DNA from 2 places in the Xanthobacter variabilis genome. Region 1 is predicted to be linked to the other one. Evidence: predicted binding sites of a transcription regulator. Region 1 holds the regulator's gene; the other holds the start of a gene.
What was found. Region 1 encodes PhoB, which activates phosphate uptake and scavenging genes when phosphate is short. Its sites were predicted from a motif close to TGTCATNNANCTGTCAT; they were not measured.

Region 1 (10,503 bases):
CCTGTGGCGGCCGCCGTGCCGTCCGCCAGCAGGCGTGACGATGCGAAGGTCGAGGCGGTGGTGAGCGCGCTGCCGGAGCCGGCCCTGCTGCTGACGCCGGAAGGCGAGATCATGACCGCCAATGCGCGGGTGGCCCTGGCCATCGGCCCGGCGCGGGTGGGCGATCCGCTGTCATTCCTGGTGCGGGTGCCGGAGGTGCTGGATGCGGTGCGCGCGGCGGCGACCGACGGCCTGCCGCGCCGTGTGGAATTTGCCGAGCGTGTGCCACTCGACCGTTGGCTCGAGGCCCATGTGGTGCCGCTGCACCTGGACGCCGAGAGCTGGAACCGGCCGGGCGCCTCGCCTGACGCGGTGTTGCTGACTTTCCGCGATCTGACCCAGCAGCGCCGGGTGGAGCAGATGCGCGCCGACTTTGTGGCCAATGCGAGCCACGAGCTGCGCACGCCCCTGGCCTCGCTGTCGGGCTTCATCGAGACCCTCCAGGGCCCGGCGCGCAACGATGCGGCGGCGCGGGAGCGCTTCCTCACCATCATGGCGGCCCAGGCGCGGCGCATGTCGCGGCTGATCGATGACCTGCTCTCCCTCTCTCGCATCGAACTCAATGCCCATGTGCAGCCGGAAACCGAGGTGGAGCTTGCCGGCATCCTGGCTCATGTGTGCGATACGCTGACCCCCCTCGCCGCCGACCGCGGCATAGAGCTGGAGCTGAAGGACGATGCGGCGCCCCTGCCGGTGCGCGGCGATCGCGACGAGCTCATCCGCCTGTTTGAAAACCTGGTGGAAAACGCGCTCAAATACGGCGCCAGCGGCAAGCAGGTGAACGTCACGCTCAGCCGGGAGCCCGGGCCGCGCGGGCCGGTGGCCGTGATCTCGGTGCGGGACTTCGGTCCCGGCATCGCGCCGGAGCACCTTCCACGGCTGACCGAACGATTTTACAGGGTGGACGTGGCGGCCAGCCGCGACCAGGGTGGAACCGGCCTCGGGCTGGCCATCGTGAAGCACATTGTCGCCCGCCACCGGGGCCGTTTGAACATCGACAGCACCCTCGGAGAGGGGGCGAATTTCGCGGTTCGGCTCGATCTTTCGCCGGGGAAATAGAAATAACGCAGGGATCGCAATAATTTGATATGTCATCCCTGTGTCATGGCGGGGTCATAGAACCTTGCCTCGCACGGACTAGAAGTTCGTAGCCCAGTGTTGCGTCACGGCCGGGGCCAAAGCGTGCCATTCCAGCGCATCGTGGATGCGCGGTATTCGGTGCGGTTTTTGGGGGTCCCGGGGTCGTCGGGCAGCAACGACATTGGCAAGGAGAGAAATCGTGAAGCTCACCACTGCTCTCGGCGCATTCGCCGTGACCGGCATGCTGTTCGCTGGCAGCGCTCAGGCCGCTGATTTCACCGGCGCCGGCGCCTCCTTCCCGGCCCCCGTCTACCAGGCCTGGGGCATGAAGTATAAGGAGAAGACCGGCAACGCCCTGAACTATCAGTCCATCGGCTCCGGCGGCGGTCAGAACCAGATCATCAACCGCACTGTGGACTTCGGCGCCTCCGACGCCACCGTTCCGGCCGAGAAGCTCGCCGCCAACAAGCTGCTGCAGTTCCCGACCGTGATCGGCTCCGTGGTCGCCACCGTGAACGTCGAGGGCATCGCCACCAACCAGCTCAAGCTGACCGGCCCGGTGCTCGCCGACATCTATCTCGGCAAGATCACCAAGTGGGACGACAAGGCGATCGCCGACCTCAATCCCGGCGTGAAGCTGCCCTCGCAGGCCATCGTGCCCGTGTACCGTTCGGATGCCTCCGGCACCACCGCCATTTTCACGTCCTACCTCTCGGCCGTGAGCCCGGAGTGGAAGTCCAAGGTTGGTTCCGCCACCTCCGTGCAGTGGCCGGCTGGCGCGGGCGCCAAGGGCAATGAGGGCGTGACCGGCAACGTGAAGAACACCAAGGGTGGCGTCGGCTACGTGGAGTTCATCTACGCCGCCGCCAACAACCTGGTGGTGACCCAGCTGCAGAACAAGGCCGGCAAGTTCGTCGTGCCCGAGACCAAGGCTTTCGAGGCGGCCGCTGCCGCCGCCGACTGGGACAATGCCAAGGACTTCGCCGCGTCCATGATCGACGCTCCGGCCGAGACCGCCTGGCCCATCGTCAGCCCCACCTATGTGCTGCTGCCGAAGGACCCCAAGAACGTCGAGACCTCTCGCGTGACCATGCAGTTCTTCTCCTGGGCCTACGGCAAGGAAGGCCGTGAGATGGCGGAGAAGCTCCACTATATCCCGCTGCCGGAAGCGGTGGTGAAGCGGGTCGAGGAAGCCTTCAAGAAGGAAATCCTCACCCCCGAAGGCAAGCCGGTCCTCTGATCCGGCTTTGAGCAAAACGCCTTGCTCGCGCTTCGGCGCGGGCAAGGTTTCGGGTGAGCGGGCGGCCCGTGCGGGAGCTGCCCTTCGCCAGATGACGGACGCTGCCAGGTAATGGGCGCTCGTCCGTTGGTTGAGTCCGAGGTGCGCGGCGGCTGTCCGTCGGGGTGCCCGGTGCCAGTCATGTCCCCACGCAAGGTCCGCGGCCCGGTTCGATCGGGCGCGTGCGAGGTCGCAACTCAAGGTCGCCCAAGGCGGCGCAGGGATGGGCATCAGATGGAAGCGACGATGGACGGTTTGGGGTCGGCTCCGGTCGAACCCATCAGCAAGGCCAAGGGAACCGGCAGGATCGCCGATCCCATCTTCGTGGCCCTGCTCTGGGGCAGCGGCATTTTCGTCCTGATCCTGCTTGGCCTCATCATTGCCGAGCTGTTTCAGGGTGGCCTTCCCGCGCTGCAGCACTTCGGCCTCGAATTCATCTGGACCGCCAGCTGGAATCCGGTGACCGAGAATTACGGCGCCCTGGTGATGATCTATGGCACGCTGTTCAGCGCCGTCATCGCCGTGGTGGTCGCGCTGCCGCTGTCGTTCGGCATTGCCTTCTTCCTCACCGAGATCGCGCCCCAGAGGCTCAAGCAGCCCATCGGCGTGGCTGTGCAGCTGCTCGCCGCGGTGCCCTCGATCATCTACGGCATGTGGGGCTTCTTCGTCATCGTCCCGCTCATGGCCGCCTATGTGCAGCCGCCGCTCATCGACACGCTCGGCCAGCTGCCGCTCCTCGGCCTGCTGTTCCAGGGTCCGCCCCTCGGCTCGGGCATGCTCACGGCTGGGCTGATCCTGGCGGTGATGATCCTGCCCTTCATCACGGCCATGTTCGTCGAGACGCTGGAATCGGTTCCGCCCATGCTGAAGGAATCCGCCTACGGCGTCGGCGCGACGACCTATGAGGTCTACAAGAACGTGTCGGTGCCCTACGGCCGCACGGCCATGGTGGGCGCGATCATGCTCGGCCTCGGCCGCGCCTTGGGCGAGACCATGGCGGTGACCTTCGTCATCGGCAATGCCACGCGACTGTCGGCCTCCCTGTTTGCGCCGGGCGCGACCATTGCGTCCGCCATCGCCAACGAGTTTCCGGAAGCCCAGCTCGGCTCGCTGAAGCTGACCTCGCTGCTGCAGCTCGGCTTCATCCTGTTCGTCATCTCCTTCATCGTGCTGGCACTGTCCCGGGCGCTCGTGCGCTCCCGGATGGATTGATCCGGGAGTCGTCACCCATGGCATCGCTCGCCGCTCGCCGCTCCAAGGACGCCGTCGTGAAGGCGCTCTCGACCGGCTTCGCGTTTCTCGCGCTGTTCCTGCTCGGCTGGATTCTCTGGACGCTGCTCGCCCGCGGTCTGCCGGCGCTCAGCTTCTCGGTGTTCACCAATGTCACCGCCCCGCCCGGGCAGAATGGCGGCCTCGCCAATGCCATCGTCGGGTCGCTGATCCAGGTGGGCATCGCCATGCTGATCGGCGCGCCCATCGGCATCTTTGCCGGTACCTTCCTCGCCGAGAACGGCAAGGGCACGAAGATCGCCGCGGCCGCCCGGTTCGTGAACGACATCCTGCTGTCGGCGCCGTCCATCCTAGTCGGCCTGTTCATCTACACCCTGCTGGTGGTGCCGTTGGGTGGCTTCTCCGGCTGGGCCGGCTCGCTTGCCCTCGCCATCCTGGTGATCCCGGTGGTGGTGCGCACGACCGAGGACATGCTGAACCTGGTCCCCGTTGGCCTGCGCGAGGCGGCATTCGCCCTCGGTGCCCCGCAGTGGAAGGTGGTGATGTTCATCACCTGGCGCGCGGCGCGCGCCGGCATCGTCACCGGCCTGCTGCTCGCCATCGCCCGCGCGGCCGGCGAGACGGCGCCGCTGCTGTTCACCTCGCTCGGCAACAATGCCTGGTCGCTGGACCTCAACAGCCCCATGGCGAGCCTGCCGGTCGCGATCTATCAATATGCCGGCAGCCCCTTCGATGATTGGGTGGCTCTCGCCTGGGCGGGTGCGCTCATCATCACCGTGGGCGTGCTGGTGCTGAACGTCGTCTCGCGCCTCGTGCTGTCGCGCGGCCATTGAACGAACACGGGCGCGTCACCTGCGCGATGCGCCCCGCTCTTCCGCCCGGCGCCCTTGGTGCCGGGCCGCACAGGACCCAAGCCCGGCTGCCCCCGGGCGACCCAAATCTAGTGAGGCTCAGATGACGTCTGCGGTCGATCCGTCCATCAGCATCGCCACCTCGGTCGCGGCCCGGCCCGATGCGCCGCCCGCGCCGGTGAAATTGAAGGTGGAAGGTCTTCAGTTCTACTATGGCCAGAGCCATGCGCTGAAGAACATCAACTTCGAAATTCCCGAAAAGCGCGTCACCGCCATGATCGGGCCTTCCGGTTGCGGCAAGTCCACGCTGCTGCGCGTGTTCAACCGGATGTATGACCTTTATCCGGGCCAGCGCGCGGAAGGCCAGGTGCTGTTCGACGGCGTGAACATCGTCGGCAAGGAGCTGGATTCCACGGTGGTGCGCAGCCGCATCGGCATGGTGTTCCAGAAGCCCACGCCCTTCCCCATGTCCATCTATGACAACATCGCCTTCGGCGTGCGCCTGCATGAGAGGCTGAACAAGTCGCAGATGGACGAGCGTGTGGAATGGTGCCTGCGTAAGGCGGCCATCTGGGACGAGACGAAGGATCGCCTCAACACCTCCGCGCTCGGCATGTCCGGCGGCCAGCAGCAGCGCCTGTGCATCGCCCGCACCATCGCGGTGCGGCCCGAGGTGATCCTGCTGGACGAGCCCACCTCGGCGCTGGACCCCATTTCCACCTCGAAGATCGAGGACCTCATCGACGAGCTGAAGCGCGACTTCACCATCGTCATCGTGACCCACAACATGCAGCAGGCCGCGCGCTGCGCCGACATCACCGCCTTCTTCTATCTGGGCGAGCTGATCGAGGTGGCGCCTTCGGACGTGATCTTCACGAACCCGAAGGAAATCAAGACGCGTGACTACATCACCGGCCGCTTCGGCTGAGGCCAGGGGAATGGTACAGATGCCCGATCATACCGTCACCTCGTTCGACGTCGAACTCAAGGACATCGGCCGCAAGGTCGTGGAGATGGGAGGCCAGGCGGAGCGCCTGGTCGCCGACGCCGTCACCGCCCTCATCAAGCGCGACATCAGCGTCGCCCAGAAGGTGGTCTCCCTCGACGCCGGCATCGACCAGGTGCAGCGCGACATCGAGGACAAGGCGGTGCTCGTCATCGCCAAGCGCCAGCCGGTGGCCAGCGACCTGCGCGAGATCGTCGCCGCAATCCGCATCGCCAACGACCTGGAGCGCATCGGCGACCTGGCCAAGAACGTGGGCAAGCGCGTCATCGCCATCGAGGGGGAATATCACCCCCAGAAGCTGGTGCGTGGCGTGGAGCACATGTCTGACCTGGTGCTGGAGCAGCTCAAGGAGGTGCTGGACGCCTATGCGGGCCGCAACGAGAGCAAGGCGCTCGACGTGTGGGGCCGCGACGACGCCATCGACACCATGTACACGTCGCTGTTCCGCGAGCTTCTGACGTACATGATGGAAGATCCGCGCAACATCTCCGTGTGCACGCATCTCCTGTTCTGCGCGAAGAATATCGAGCGCATGGGTGACCATGCGACCAATATCGCCGAGGTCGTCTACTACATGGTGACCGGTCAGGTGTTGCCGGAGAGCCGCCCGAAGGCGGACGCCTCCAGCGACACCACCGTGGCCTTTCCTGGCCGCACGGCGTGAGTTTGAGCTCGGCGGCGGGGCCCTGGCTCCGCCGTCGGTCCGGTGTCGCGGGAATGGCGCCCGGCGACCGAATGTTCGACATGGGTGAGAGACTGTGCCGGCGCGTATTCTGATCGTCGAGGATGAGGAGCCGCTCACCCTTCTGCTCCGGTATAATCTGGAGTCGGAGGGCTATGCGGTCGAAAATGTCGGCCGCGGCGATGATGCCGAAACGCGGCTGCGCGAAAGCGTGCCCGATCTCGTCATCCTGGATTGGATGCTGCCGGGCCTGTCTGGCATCGAGCTCTGCCGCCGGCTGCGGACCCGGCCGGAGACGGAGCGTCTGCCGGTCATCATGCTCACCGCCCGTGGCGAGGAAACCGAGCGCGTGCGTGGCCTCGCCACCGGCGCGGACGATTATGTGGTGAAGCCCTTCTCCGTTCCGGAGCTGCTGGCCCGGGTGCGCGCGCTGCTGCGGCGGGCGAAGCCGGAACATGTGGCGACGCTGCTGCGTGCCGGCGACATCGAGCTCGATCGGGAAACCCATCGTGTCCACCGCGCCGGGCGGGAAGTGCATCTGGGCCCCACCGAGTTCCGGCTGCTGGAATTTCTCATGCAGAGCCCCGGCCGGGTGTTCTCGCGTGAGCAGCTTCTGGACGGCGTGTGGGGACAGGATGTCTATATCGACGAGCGGACCGTCGATGTGCATGTGGGGCGGCTGCGCAAGGCGATCAATCGCGGGCGCCAATCCGACCCCATCCGAACCGTGCGCGGAGCTGGCTACTCGTTCAACGAGATGTTTGCCCGCGCCCACTGAGCGCTGCGACACGTCTTCCCTGCTTTGGCAGGGGACGGCGTCAGAGGTGTTTCGCGCGACGAAACGTGCGCGCCGCGCGAGGGTGCGCTTTAAATCATTGATTTAGAGCTGTGTCGCAAGTCCGAGAAACGCTCGGGAGTGTATTCCGCCCGCGAGACTGTATCCGGCGCGTCGAAAGACCAAAATGCGCAAAAGTCCGGAGATGTTGCCGGCTGCGCTGGCGCTTTGATGTGAATGCCGGCGCCTCATGCGGCAACAAACACTGCGCTTTTCACTGGCCGTCAAAAGTGGTGCTGGTGGCCGGCCGCCTCGGCAGGCGCCGCGCTTTGCTGGATTTAGGCCCGGCGAAGTCCGGACGCAGCCAAGCCTTCAAGATCCCGAAACCAGCGGCGCCCGCCCGAAGGGCAGGCGCCGTATGGGAGGCTCACAGATAGGCAAGCCGGCGATCGCGCCGACGATCCTGCACCGGCTGGTAGGCGATGCGGGCGTGATGGGTGCAATAGGGCATGCCCGGATTGCTCTTGGCACCGCAGAAATAGAAGCTGTCGGTGCCTGGCTCTCCCACCGGCCAGCGGCAGGTGCTCTCGGTCAGGTTCATGATGGTGCAGCGCTGGCCCATGGGGACGACGTTGCTGTTGGTTTCAGGCGCCGGCGCGGGGGCGGGTGCCTCCTCCGGCATGTCGTCGATATCTGCCGCAAGGGCCGTGTTGCCCTGGGTGATCGGGCGCTGGGGCCGGGGCTGCTCGCGCTGGCCCTCGGGCCGCGCCGCCGGGCGCTGCGGGCGCACCGCCGGCGTCGCCGTCTTGGCGCGGCCGGACAGGCCGAGGCGATGCACCTTGCCGATCACGGCATTGCGCGTGATGTCACCCAGCTCATTGGCAATCTGGCTCGCGGAGAGGCCTTCGCTCCAGAGCTTCTTCAAGAGTTCGACGCGCTCGTCATTCCAGCTCATCGCTCTTCTCCATCTGCCGCATCTTCTCGGCGCCGGATATGCGGCACCGTATTTCCGCCGTGGCGGCAGCACCGCCATGCTGCCAGAGACGACTCGGACTCCCTCCTCGGCCCCACATGCGCTCCGCATGCAGAAGGTTAACAACCTATGGGTCCCAGGAAGCTCAGTCGCACGAGATCTCGTAGGCGACGGTCAGCACGCTACAATATGCCCTGCGCGAGCGACAGAGTCGGTTAACGTTCTGACGCCGTTTTCCCCAGTTCCTTGGCGTCCGCCCGCCGCTGCGCGCCGTGAGCGCCTGCCCGGCGGAAGATGCGTGGAGAAATGTTGACCTCGCGCGCGCGATCATTAGTATTCACGGGTGTCGGGCCGCTCCCCCGCTGGGGCGGCCCTTTTTAATTCTCGCTTGTCCGGGGCCTGCGCCGCGAAGGCGATGGCGGTTCTTCTGGTCCGTCATTGCGGCGCTTCCACGGCTCAAGCGCGCGTTCGCTCCATCTTCCGGAGCATTCACCGGCTGATCTCCCGCGCGAAAAGTGCATTCGCGTTGGATTTTGGCTCACAACCAGCAACGGAGACGTCGTCTTTGGCCGGTAATGTTGCCGGATCAAGGCTCGTTCTCAGGAGGATCACGTGATCACCGCCGTTCTGCCGACCTATGCGCGCATCGACCTCGATTTCGAACGGGGAGAGGGCTGCTGGCTCGTCACGACGGACGGGCGACGTTTTCTCGATTTTACCGCCGGCATCGCGGTGAACGTGCTGGGCCACGCCCATCCCTATCTGGTCGAGGCATTGGCCGGGCAGGCGAAGAAGCTCTGGCACACCTCGAACCTGTTCCGCATTCCCGGCGGCGAGAAGCTGGCTTCGCGCCTTTCCGCCGCGACCTTCGCGGACACCATGTTCTTCACCAATTCGGGTGCGGAAGCGCTGGAGTGCGCCATTAAGATGGCGCGCAAATACCAGTTCGCGAACGGCGATCCGGAGAAGAACCGGATCATCACCTTCCAGGGCGCGTTCCATGGCCGCACCCTGGCGACCATCGCCGCGGGCGGCAACGCCAAGTATCTGGAAGGTTTCGAGCCGGCTCTGCCGGGCTTCGATCAGGTGCCGTTCGGGGACCTCGATGCCGTGCGCGCGGCCGTGACCCCCTATACCGGTGCCGTGCTGCTGGAACCGGTGCAGGGCGAGGGCGGCGTGCGCGTTCCGCCCGAAGGCTTCCTGAAGGGCCTGCGCGCCTTGTGCGATGAAAAGGGCCTGCTGCTGGTCCTCGATGAGGTGCAGTGCGGCGTGGGCCGCACCGGCAAGCTCTTCGCCCATGAGTGGGAAGGCATCACGCCGGACATCATGGCGGTGGCGAAGGGCATCGGCGGCGGCTTCCCCATGGGTGCGTGCCTGGCCACCGAGGCGGCCGCCAAGGGCATGACGCTGGGCACCCACGGGTCCACCTATGGCGGCAACCCGCTCGCCATGGCGGTGGGCAATGCGGTGCTCGATCTTGTTCTGGCCGAAGGGTTCTTCGACCATGTGAACACCATCTCCGCCCGGCTCAAGGAGAAGCTGGGGCAGTTGGTGGCGCGTCATCCGCGCGTGCTCGCGGAGGTGCGTGGCAAGGGGCTGCTCCTGGGCGTGAAGGCCCAGGTGCCGGCCGGCGATCTGGTGGTGGCGCTGCGGGAAGAGGGACTTCTGGCCCCCGGCGCCTCCGACAATGTGGTGCGGCTCCTGCCGCCTCTCATCGTTTCGGCGGAAGAGGCGGACCTGGCAGTGGAAAAGATCGAGGCCGCATGTGTGCGGCTGGAGCAGGCTCTCGCGCCCGCTCCGGCCAAGGGGGCAGCGGAATGACGGAGAACGGTGTGCGCCATTTCCTCGATTTGTCGGAAATCCCGGCGGACGAGCTGCGCAAGGTGCTGGAATTGTCCAAGGACCTGAAGGCCAAGCGCAAGGCGGGGGCGGAAGATCGTCCCCTCGTCGGCAAGTCGCTGGCCATGGTGTTCGACAAGCCCTCCACCCGCACCCGCGTCTCGTTCGACCTGGCCATGCGCCAGCTCGGCGGCGAGACCATCATGCTCACCGGCCACGAGATGCAGCTCGGGCGTGGCGAGACCATCGCCGACACGGCGCGTGTGCTCTCCCGCTTCGTGGACGCCATCATGATCCGGATCCTGGATCATGATGACCTCATGGAGCTGGCCGATTATGCCACCGTGCCGGTCATCAATGGCCTCACGCGCATTTCCCATCCCTGCCAGGTGATGGCGGACGTGATGACCTTCGAGGAGCATCGCGGCTCCATCCAGGGCAGCCAGGTGGCCTGGACCGGTGACGCCAACAATGTGCTGGCGTCCTGGGTCCACGCGGCCGAGCGCTTCGACTTCACCATGAAGGTGGCGACGCCGAAGGAGCTGGGCCCGCGCCAGGCGCTGAAGGACTTCGTGAAGCGCACCAAGGCCAAGGTCACCTTCATGCGTGACCCGGAAGAGGCGGTGGAGGGCGCGGATTGCGTGCTCACCGACACCTGGGTTTCCATGGGCGATAAGGAGGCTGAGCGCCGCCACAATCTGCTGAAGCCATACCAGGTCAATGGCTCGCTGATGGCTCGCGCCCACAAG
Region 2 (10,503 bases), 1.5 Mb from region 1:
GAAACGCCTTGATCTGCAGCCCTCGATGAGCCATCGCGGCAACGGTCACGACAACGCCGTGGCCGAGAGCGTCTTCGCCCTGCTCAAGCGCGAACGCATCCGCCGCAAGCACGCGCGGCGGGATGCTGCCGCCCGTCACGTTCGAACGGCAGAACAAGGCGAAGGCCGAGGGCATCTCGAAAAATCGGGGCGGTTCACCGCGCCGTACCGCATCTGAACATCTACGCTCCGATCCTGACGACCTTTCATCCGCCCCTGCGGTCCTACCGACAGTCCATGGCCGCGAGCACATTCACACGACGGTGACGGAAGCCCACGCCCTGTTGGAACCGCGAGCCGGCCGGGAGTAGCGCAGCCATTGGGTCATTTTCGCCAATGATCCCGATCGAATTCGGCACCTGCGATATACGGCGGCGGCGAATGTGGGGTGCGCGCAGCTCGGGTCTGTTCCTGCAACGTCCTGCCCTCGCCCTTCGACCGTTCCGCAAGGCGGTGAACAGGCCAGCGAAGCCGTGCAGGAGCGGCCCTGCCAGGAAAACCACGCCGTGGTTAGCCGAGAGCGGGGAGCTATGAGCCCCAGCGTTCTGCTGTGATTTCAAAGTGAAGTGGTGCCGCGGAAGGGATTCGAACCCCCGACCCACGCATTACGAATGCGTTGCTCTACCAGCTGAGCTACCGCGGCACGCCCTCCTCATACGAACTGCGCGGGGCCTTTTCAAGGGTGGCGGAGGCGAAATGGATCCTGCGGACCGCCCGTCCACATCCTGCTGACCCTTTTTCCGCGACTGCGGGAGGCCACGTGTCTCGTTTTCATCCCGCGTTTTGGTGCCTTCAAACCACCTGGCGCAGCCCTGGAATGGCGCGCACAAGGTGGTTGATCGCGTCATCCCCCACCGTCTCACGGGCATAGGCGACGGTTTCGCGAACGGCCGTCTGCACCTGCGGCATGGTCAGGCCGAGGGCCATCATGCGATCGGCCACCTGCATCAGCCGCGCCATGCCGCCGAAATGACGCTCGCAGGCGGGTGGCGCAGGCTCATCGGGAATCTCTTCCAGCAGCGCCGGAATCCATGGATGGGCTGCCAGAAGGGGGGCCATGTCCTCCCGCGGAGCCTCGCGATCGAGGAATTTCAGCACCAGGCCCACGACCCCGCGTGCGGTTGCCGGGTCCAGATCCAGCCGCTGCGACAGCCGGGTGATGAGTTCATCCATGTGCGCTCCTGGAACCGGGTTGGGGCCCTCAGCCCGCCTGATGGCGCGCGCAGCTTGCCCACCCCGGCGGGCGGGCGCAAGACGCGGCGCGTCACGAGCGCCGGGGTGGGCCGGCCACCGGCTTGCCGCCACGGGTGAACTTGCCCCCACGGGTGAACTTGCCCCCACGGGTGAAACCGCGCGACAACATCCCATCCGACTCGCCCTCCGGGCCTCCCGCCAGCGGGAGTTTCCGGAAGGAATGGTTCCAAGAGGACAGCTCCATGACGCCGCAAGCCCCCTCATCGAGCCCTGACGTGGACGGCAAGATCTTCCTCGGAAAGGTGCTTGCTCCGGAACCGGCGGCGGGCGGGAAGGCGCGCAAGGGCGCGGCGCCAACCGTCGTGGATGCGGACGAATACCTCACCTTGCGGCTCGCCAACCGTCATGGACTGGTCACCGGAGCCACCGGCACGGGCAAGACGGTGACTTTGCAGGTGTTGGCGGAAGGCTTCTCGCGGGCCGGGGTGCCGGTGTTCGCGGCCGATATCAAGGGCGACCTCTCGGGCATCGCCATGCCGGGCGAGTCCAAGGATTTCCTGATCTCCCGCGCCACCGAGGTGGGCATCACCTACACGCCCGACAGCTTCCCGGTGATCTTCTGGGACCTGTTCGGCGAGCAGGGCCATCCGGTGCGCGCCACCGTCTCGGAAATGGGGCCGCTGCTGCTGGCGCGCCTCATGAACCTCAACGACACGCAGGAAGGTGTGCTCAACATTGTCTTCCGCATCGCCGACGAGCAGGGCCTGCTGCTGCTGGACCTGAAGGACCTGCGGGCGATGCTGGCCTATGTGTCCGAGAACGCCTCCCAGATCAGCGCCCAATATGGCAATGTGAGCCCGCAGAGCGTGGGCGCCATCCAGCGGCAGCTGCTGATGCTGGAGAACCAGGGCGCCGACAAGTTCTTCGGCGAGCCGGCCCTGGAGATCCGCGACATCATGCGGGTGGACCGTTCGGGCTACGGCACCATTTCGGTGCTGGCGGCGGACAAGCTGATGGGCGCGCCGCGCCTTTATGCATGCTTCCTCCTGTGGTTGCTCGCCGAACTCTTCGAGCAGCTGCCCGAAGTGGGGGATCCGGACAAGCCCAAGCTTGTCTTCTTCTTCGATGAAGCTCATCTGCTGTTCGACGAGGCGCCGAAAATCCTGTTGGAGAAGGTGGAACAAGTGGTCCGCCTCATCCGCTCCAAGGGGGTTGGCGTCTATTTCGTCACCCAGAACCCGCTGGATGTGCCCGACAGCGTGCTGGCTCAGCTCGGCAACCGGGTGCAGCACGCTTTGCGCGCCTTCACCCCGCGCGACCAGAAGGCCGTAAAGGCTGCGGCGGAGACCTTCCGCCCCAACCCGGCCCTGAACACGGCCCAGGTCATCATGGAGCTGGGCAAGGGCGAGGCCCTCATCTCCACCTTGGAGGGCAACGGAATTCCCTCCATCGTCGAGCGCACCTTGATCCGCCCGCCGTCCGCCCGCGTGGGGCCGCTCAGCGCGCCGGAACGGGCTGCCATCATGGCGAAAAGCCCGGTCGGCCACGCTTATGATACCGCCATCGACCGTGAATCCGCCTTCGAGCGCCTGCAGCAGCGGGCCGAGGAGCAGACAGCGGGCCATGGGCGCGAAAGCTCGGCCCCGGCGAGCCCTCCCGCCTCGTCCGGCGGCGGTGGCGGGATTCTGGATTCGGTGCTGGGCACCGTGCTCGGCCTGCCCGAGGTGAAGGCCGAGCGTACCGGCCAGACCAAGCCCTCCTCGCAGAAGACGACCGGCGGCACCAAGGGCCGCACCGGCACCAGTGTGCCGAAGAGCGGAACGTCGAGCCGCATGTCTACAACCGAGCTGGTTGTACGGCAGGTTGCGCGATCGGTCGCAACCCAGGTTGGAACACAGCTTGGCCGTGCGATCCTGAGGGGTATTCTGGGAAGTATCAGCCGTTGATTTTCCTGATATTCCGCACCGAATAGAGCAAAAGTTCCATTAGGGCCAAAAACTAACACCTGACCCTGGTAAGGGAGCCTGTTGCCTGATGCACGCATAACAGGTATCTTCTGTTGTGACAGCGAGATTGCGGGGTCTCGCATGTCCCTTTTCTGAATGGTGCGTCTCATCCTGGTTCAGCCGGATGGGCGCCACAGCAGATGGAGCGCCTCATGAAGGTGTTACCGACAGCCCGCATTCTCATCGTTGACTCGCAGGTGGAGCGTCGTGAGGCGCTTCGCAATTCTCTCATCGCCTTCGGCGTTGGTGGCGTTCAGGAAGCCGGCAGCCTTGAAGCGGTGGCCGGCAGCATGGCCACCGGGCAGCCGGATGTGCTGATCGTGCACGCGGACAATCCGGATCAGATTCCGGAGAACCCCTATCGCGATGGCAATGGCGCCCCCGCGGTCCTGGTCGCCGAAGCCCCCACCCAGGCGCTGATGCGCGCGGCCGCCCGTGGCGGCTATGATGCCGCGGTCGGCGCGCCTGCCGCGCCGCGCCTCCTCTATCGCCGCATCGGCTCTGTCATGCAGCGTGCCCGTCGGGTGGTGCGTGGCGGCGCGGTGTCCGCTCCGGCTTCCGCCGATCAGATTTCAGGCGATGCCGGCCATGTGGCCGCGGCGCCCTTGAGCTGACATGAAGCACGGCGCCAATGCGGCGCCGTGCCTGTGCGTTGCCGGGCGTTACTGCCCCCGCCCTACGACGGCTCTGACCTTTGCGCTGGCCCGCTCCCGCTGGATGCGTCGTGCCGCGCAAGGCGCAGGCGCGAGCCCTCCAGGCGCCCCCTTTCGATATGATGGCGTCGTGCGTCACGATCGTGTCGTGGGTCCCTGGGGGAAAACGCAAAGCGTCCGCCCTTTACCGTCGCGCGCCCCTGGCGCATCCTTCCACCGGCATGCAACCATCCCTCGCGAACGGCCGCCGTTAATGGCGGCGCCCTGCCCCGGACGGCACAATTCTGCCGAAAGGCCGGGGCCTTATGGCCGCCGGCAGGCGAGCACGCGACTCGTCGGCGGAACCGGGGCTGGCCCAGGCCCTGCGGAATGGAGGACATGATGACGGCGGTGGATCAGGCATTGGAGAAGGTCGATGCGGGACTCGACGCGTCCCTGGCGCGGCTGTTCGAATTCCTGAAAATCCCGTCCATCTCCACCGATCCCGCCCACAAGTCCGCCTGCGTTGCGGCGGCCGAATGGGCGGCGGCCCAGCTCGCCGATCTCGGCCTTGCGGCACAGGTGCACCAGACGGCGGGCCATCCGGTGGTGCTGGCCCGCACCGACACGGGCGCGGCGCGCCGGGTGCTGTTTTACGGCCACTACGACGTGCAGCCCGTGGACCCCCTGAACCTGTGGCAGACCCCGCCGTTCGAGCCCCGCCTGGGCGAAACGCCGGATGGGCGGCGCACCATCGTGGCGCGGGGCGCGGCCGACGATAAAGGCCAGGTGCTCACTTTCCTCGGCGCCCTGCGCGCCATCAGGGACACATCCGGCCGCCTGCCGGTGGACGTGACCGTGATGCTGGAAGGCGAGGAGGAGTGCGGCTCTCCCAGCCTGCCCGCCTTCCTTGCGGCCCACGCGGACGACCTGAAGGCGGACATCGCTTTGGTCTGCGACACCGGCATGTGGGATGCGAAGACCCCCTCCATCACCACGTCCCTGCGCGGCATCCTGCACACCGAGCTCACCATCACGGGCGCCAATCGAGACCTGCATTCGGGCCTGTTCGGGGGAGCGGCGGCCAACCCCATCCACATTCTCTCCAAGATCATCGCCGACGTGCACGACGCGAACGGCCGCGTCACCATTCCCGGCTTCTATGACGATGTGCGCGAGCCGCCGGCGGAGGTGCGCGCGCGCTGGGAAAAGCTCGGCCTTACCGCCGCAGGCTTCCTGGGGCCGGTGGGGCTGTCCCGCGCGGTGGGCGAGCACGACCGCATGCTGATCGAGCAGATCCAGTCGCGCCCGACCTTCGAAATCAATGGCATCTATGGCGGCTATACGGGGGAAGGCTCGAAGACCATCATCCCGTCCAAGGCCACGGCCAAGATCTCGTTCCGCCTGGTGGCGGACCAGGACCCGGCGAAGATCCGCGACGCCTTCGCGGCCTTCGTGGCGGCGCGCGTGCCGGCGGACTGCAAGGCGGAGCTGGCCAAGGCCGAGGGCTCGCGCGCTTTCATGGTGCCGCCCGAGAGCGCAGACCTCATCAAGGCGTCTGCCGCGCTGGAGGCCGAATGGGGCGTGAAGCCGGTGACCATTGGCACGGGCGGGTCCATTCCCATCGTCGGCCAGTTCAAGGCCCTGCTGGGGGTGGATACCCTGCTGATCGGCTTCGGCCTCGACGACGACCGTGTGCATTCGCCCAACGAGAAGTATGATCTCACCTCGTTCCACAAGGGCACGCGCAGCTGGGTGCGAATCCTTGAGGCCATCGCCTGAAAGGTCCAGGGAGAGCGATGTCGCCGCTATCCCCGAAGTTCACCCCTGTGGAAGATTTCCCTTGCCGCGGAGTCATCGTGGCAAGGGACTCGTAAGGGCTAACCCTGTTAAACGAGATCCCCAAGCCGTGGACTCGTGACCATGCTCGATCTTCCGAACAAGGGGGAAATCGTCCCCACCTACCGCCAGGCGCCCCACAATCTGGAGGCGGAGCAGGCTCTGCTCGGCGCCATTCTGGTGAACAACGAGGCGTTCTACCGCGTCTCCGACTTCCTGGAGCCGCGCCACTTCTACGAACCGCTGCACGGCAAGCTGTACGAGGTGGTGAGCGCGCTCATCCGCGCCGGCAAGATTGCGACGCCCGTCACGCTCAAGACCTTCCTGCCCGCCGAGCTGGACGTGGCCGGGCTCACCGGCCCGCAATATCTGGCGCGGCTGGCGGCCGAAGCCACCACCATCATCAATTCCGAGGATTACGGCCGCGCCATCTATGACCTCGCGGTGCGCCGCGATCTCATCCAGATCGGCGAGGAAATCGTCAACGACGCCTTCGACGCGGCCGTGGACGCCTCCCCCCAGGAGCAGATCGAGCAGGCGGAAAAGCGGCTCTACGAGATCGCCGAGAGCGGGCGCTATGACGGCGGCTTCCTGAAGTTCGGCGATGCCCTGCGCGAATCGGTGGACATGGCCTCCAAGGCCTTCCAGCGCGACGGGCACCTTTCCGGCATCGCCACCGCGCTCGACGACCTCGACCAGCAGATGGGCGGGCTCCAGCCATCGGACCTCATCATCCTGGCCGGGCGACCGGCCATGGGCAAAACCTCGCTCGCCACCAACATCGCCTTCAATATCGCCGCCGCCTATCGCGGCGAGCAGAAGGCTGACGGCTCCATTGAGGCGGTGTCGGGCGGCGTGGTGGGCTTCTTCTCCCTGGAAATGTCGTCCGAGCAGCTTGCCACCCGTATTCTCGCGGAGCAGGCGGAAATCGCCTCCTACAAGATCCGGCGCGGCGACATCTCGGAATCCGAATTCTCCAAGCTCGCGGCCGCCGCCCAGACCATGCAGGCGATCCCGCTCTATATCGACGACACCGGCGGCATCTCCATCGCCCAGCTGGTGGCGCGCGCCCGACGGCTGAAGCGTCAGCGCGGGCTCGATTTTATGGTTGTGGACTACCTGCAGCTCCTGTCCGGCTCTTCCAAGTCCTCGTCGCAGGGGCGCGTGCAGGAGATCACCGAGATCACCACCGGCCTGAAGGCCTTGGCGAAGGAACTGCAAGTGCCCATTATGGCGCTGTCGCAGCTTTCGCGTCAGGTGGAAGCGCGAGACGACAAGAGGCCCCAGCTTTCGGACCTTCGCGAATCCGGCTCCATCGAGCAGGACGCCGACGTGGTCATGTTCGTGTTTCGTGAGGAGTATTACCTCAAGAGCAAGGAACCCAAGCCGGGCACAGAGGAGTGGTTCAAGTGGGAGATCGAGATGAAGGCGGCCGAGAACACGGCCGAAATCATCATCGGCAAGCAGCGTCACGGCCCGACGGGGACGGTGAAGGTGCATTTCGAGCCCCAATTCACCCGCTTCTCCAACCTGGCGCGGGAGGACCACCTGCCGCCCCGGAGCTGACGGACGGGCAAGCCACGGGCGCCCCCGACGACGACGCCGAGGCGTTCGCGGCCGCCGAGCCCGATGCGGGGGCGGTTCTCACGGTGGACCTGTCCGCCATCGCCGACAATTGGCGCACCCTTTCCGCCCTCGCCGCCCCCGCCGAATGCGCGGCGGTGGTGAAGGCCAATGCCTATGGCCTCGGCATCGACCGCGTCGCCCCGGCCCTCTGGCGGGCGGGCGCGCGCACCTTTTTCGTGGCGCACCTGAAGGAGGCGCAGCATCTGCGCACCCTGCTGCCCGAGGCCACCATCTATGCGCTGAACGGCCTTCTGCCCGGCACCGCTCCGGCCTTCGCCGCGGCGAATCTCCGCCCAGTCCTCGGCTCGGCACCGGAAATCGGCGAGTGGAGCGACTATTGCCGTGACCAGGGGGTGAACCTGCCCGCGGCCATCCATGTGGATACGGGCATGCACCGGCTCGGAATTTCGCTGGAAGAGGCGGTGCGGCTGTCCGAGAGCTATCGGATGCTGGGTTTCACGCCCAGCCTCATCATGAGCCACCTCGCCTGCGCCGACACCCCCGGCCATGTGCTCACCGCGCGCCAGCATTTGGTGTTCGCGGACGTGGCGCGACGCTTTCCACAGGTGAAAGCCTCCCTCGCCAATTCAGCCGGCACGCTGATGGGGCGGGAATTCCGCTTCGATCTCGTTCGGCCGGGCATCTTCCTCTATGGGGGCGTCGCCATTTCTGGTGTGCCGCCGCTGCGCCCGGTGGTGCGGCTCGAAGCGCGGGTGATCCAGGTGAGCACCGCCCCTGCCGGCGAAACGGTGGGCTATGGCGCCACCCAGCGCCTCACCCGCGACAGCCGCCTGGCCACCGTGCATGTCGGTTATGCGGACGGCTTCTTCCGCGCCGCCGGCTCCACCGATGCCCGGCGTGGAGCCGAAGCCGTGCTGGCGGGCCAACGCTGCCCGCTGGTCGGCCGCATCTCCATGGACCTCGCCACCCTCGACATCACCGACCTGCCGCCGGACACCGTGGCGCGCGGCGACCAGGCGGTGTTCCTGGGCGAGGGCATCAGCGTGGACGAGCTGGCCGAAAAGGCGGGCACCATCGGCTATGAGGTGCTCACCGCCTTGGGCGGGCGCTATCTGCGCCACTATATCGGCGGATGAAAGCGGCGCCCACCGCCCCGAATGCGGTGGGCATGCTCCGGCTCATCGCGTTGATGCGCATTGCTCAAGGGCACCGGTATCCACTTCGGTCAAAAAACGCCCGAAGTGGTATCCTGAAGCGTCACTCGCGTGTCACGCCCTCCTGTCAACCAACGGGCGGCCGTCCAGCAGGACGGATCTCCGATGGTTGAATGGAGACGTTCATGTCGCAAGCCGCGACGCCGCATCACGCCCCGGCGGCAGGCCACCACGCCTCCGCCAGGCGCGCGTCCATGGATCGAGACCATGGGCTCCTGGAAATCTTCCTGTTCTTCGCCCTGCTGATCGGGGGCCTTGGTTTTACCGGCTTCTCCATCTGGCGGGATGTGGTGGACTCGGGCACGAGCACGCTGGCCATCCTGCCCTTCCTCCTCCTGGTGGTGGCGCTGCTCATCGCACTCGGCTTCGAGTTCGTGAATGGCTTCCACGACACCGCCAATGCGGTGGCGACGGTGATCTACACCAATTCGCTGCCGGCCCATTTCGCGGTCATCTGGTCTGGCGCCTGGAACTTCCTGGGCGTGCTGGTTTCCTCCGGCGCGGTGGCGTTCGGCATCGTGTCGCTGCTGCCGGTGGAGCTGATCCTCAATGTGGGGTCCGGCGCCGGCATGGCCATGGTGTTCGCGCTGCTCATCGCCGCCATCCTGTGGAATCTCGGCACCTGGTCGCTCGGCCTGCCGGCTTCCTCCTCCCACACCCTCATCGGCTCCATCATCGGCGTCGGCGTCGCCAACCAGCTGGTGCAGGGGCGCGATGGCACCTCGGGCGTGGACTGGGGGCAGGCCGCCAATGTGGGCTACTCACTGCTGTTCTCGCCCATCATCGGCTTCATCGCCGCCGGCCTGCTGCTGCTGACGCTGAAGGTGACCGTGCGCAACCCCTCGCTCTATCGCGCGCCGGACGGCCACAAGCCGCCGCCGTGGTGGATTCGCGGCCTGCTCGTGCTCACCTGCACCGGCGTTTCCTTCGCCCACGGTTCCAATGACGGGCAGAAGGGCATGGGCCTCATCATGCTGATCCTCATCGGCATCGTGCCCACGGCCTATGCGCTCAACCGCGCGGTGAACGTGGAGGAAGTGGCCCAGTTCCGCGCCATCGCCCAGGCCACGGAAGCCTCGCTCCAGCAGGCCGCCGGCAATGCCCCGGCACCGGCGGATCCACGGGCGGTGCTCACCGCTTATGTGCGCGACCACGAGGCCGGCGCAGACGTGCTGCCGGCGCTCGCCCAGGTGACCCGCGAGATCTCGGACATGGTGGGCACCCATGAGACGCTGGCCCAGGTGCCGGCGGCCTCGGTCTCCAACATGCGCAACGACATGTACCTCGCCTCGGAGACCATCCGGGTGATGGGCAAGACCGGGGCGCCGAAGCTGGATGCCACGGCGCGCGACAATCTCGGCGCGTTCAAGAAGCAGCTCGACCAGGCCACCAAGTTCATTCCGCTGTGGGTGAAGGTGGCGGTGGCCATCGCGCTGGGCCTGGGCACCATGGTGGGCTGGAAGCGCATCGTGGTCACCGTGGGCGAGAAGATCGGCAAGACCCACCTGACCTACGCCCAGGGCGGCGCGGCCGAGCTGGTGGCCATGGCGACCATCGGCGCGGCCGACATGTATGGCCTGCCGGTGTCCACCACCCACGTGCTGTCCTCGGGCGTGGCCGGCACCATGGCGGCCAATCACTCGGGGCTGCAGATGTCCACGGTGCGCAATCTGCTGATGGCGTGGGTGCTCACCCTGCCGGCCGCCATCGTGCTGTCGGGCGGCCTCTATCTGGTCCTGCGCCAAGTCATGTGAACAGCAAGACCACTCACGCGCCACGGCCGGGACGGACCTTCCGCCCCGGCCGTTCTGCATCCTGCAGGCGACGGAGGGCCTCCACAAGCGAGTCGCCGCGCGACCTCAGCCGCCCCACCCGGCAGCGATCCGAAACCGGCGCCGGTGGTATTAATCTGATGTTAACCATGTTTGGCAAAGCTGGGCACGTGCCTGAAGCGGCCAGGGACATGGGCTTGGAGCATCGCGGAACACCCCG

Region 2: a site for PhoB is predicted at 8,553-8,569, ahead of V5F26_RS15930 (inorganic phosphate transporter). Genes of this name have one in related genera too.

Annotation. Positions count from the first base shown of each region.
Region 1 covers NZ_CM195533.1:496,773-507,275, reverse strand. The annotation lists gene V5F26_RS02250 (ATP-binding protein) at 1-1,098, shown strand, start outside; gene pstS (phosphate ABC transporter substrate-binding protein PstS) at 1,319-2,359, shown strand; gene pstC (phosphate ABC transporter permease subunit PstC) at 2,633-3,610, shown strand; gene pstA (phosphate ABC transporter permease PstA) at 3,628-4,461, shown strand; gene pstB (phosphate ABC transporter ATP-binding protein PstB) at 4,583-5,407, shown strand; gene phoU (phosphate signaling complex protein PhoU) at 5,427-6,149, shown strand; gene phoB (phosphate regulon transcriptional regulator PhoB) at 6,244-6,945, shown strand; gene V5F26_RS02215 (GcrA family cell cycle regulator) at 7,370-7,897, opposite strand; gene V5F26_RS02210 (aspartate aminotransferase family protein) at 8,528-9,736, shown strand; gene argF (ornithine carbamoyltransferase) at 9,733-10,503, shown strand, end outside.
Region 2 covers NZ_CM195533.1:3,617,644-3,628,146, forward strand. The annotation lists partial or broken gene V5F26_RS15890 (IS3 family transposase) at 1-176, shown strand, start outside; tRNA gene V5F26_RS15895 (tRNA-Thr) at 607-682, opposite strand; gene V5F26_RS15900 (hypothetical protein) at 832-1,212, opposite strand; gene V5F26_RS15905 (helicase HerA-like domain-containing protein) at 1,476-3,179, shown strand; gene V5F26_RS15910 (ANTAR domain-containing protein) at 3,392-3,853, shown strand; gene V5F26_RS15915 (dipeptidase) at 4,274-5,653, shown strand; gene V5F26_RS15920 (replicative DNA helicase) at 5,795-7,276, shown strand; gene alr (alanine racemase) at 7,360-8,433, shown strand; gene V5F26_RS15930 (inorganic phosphate transporter) at 8,706-10,265, shown strand.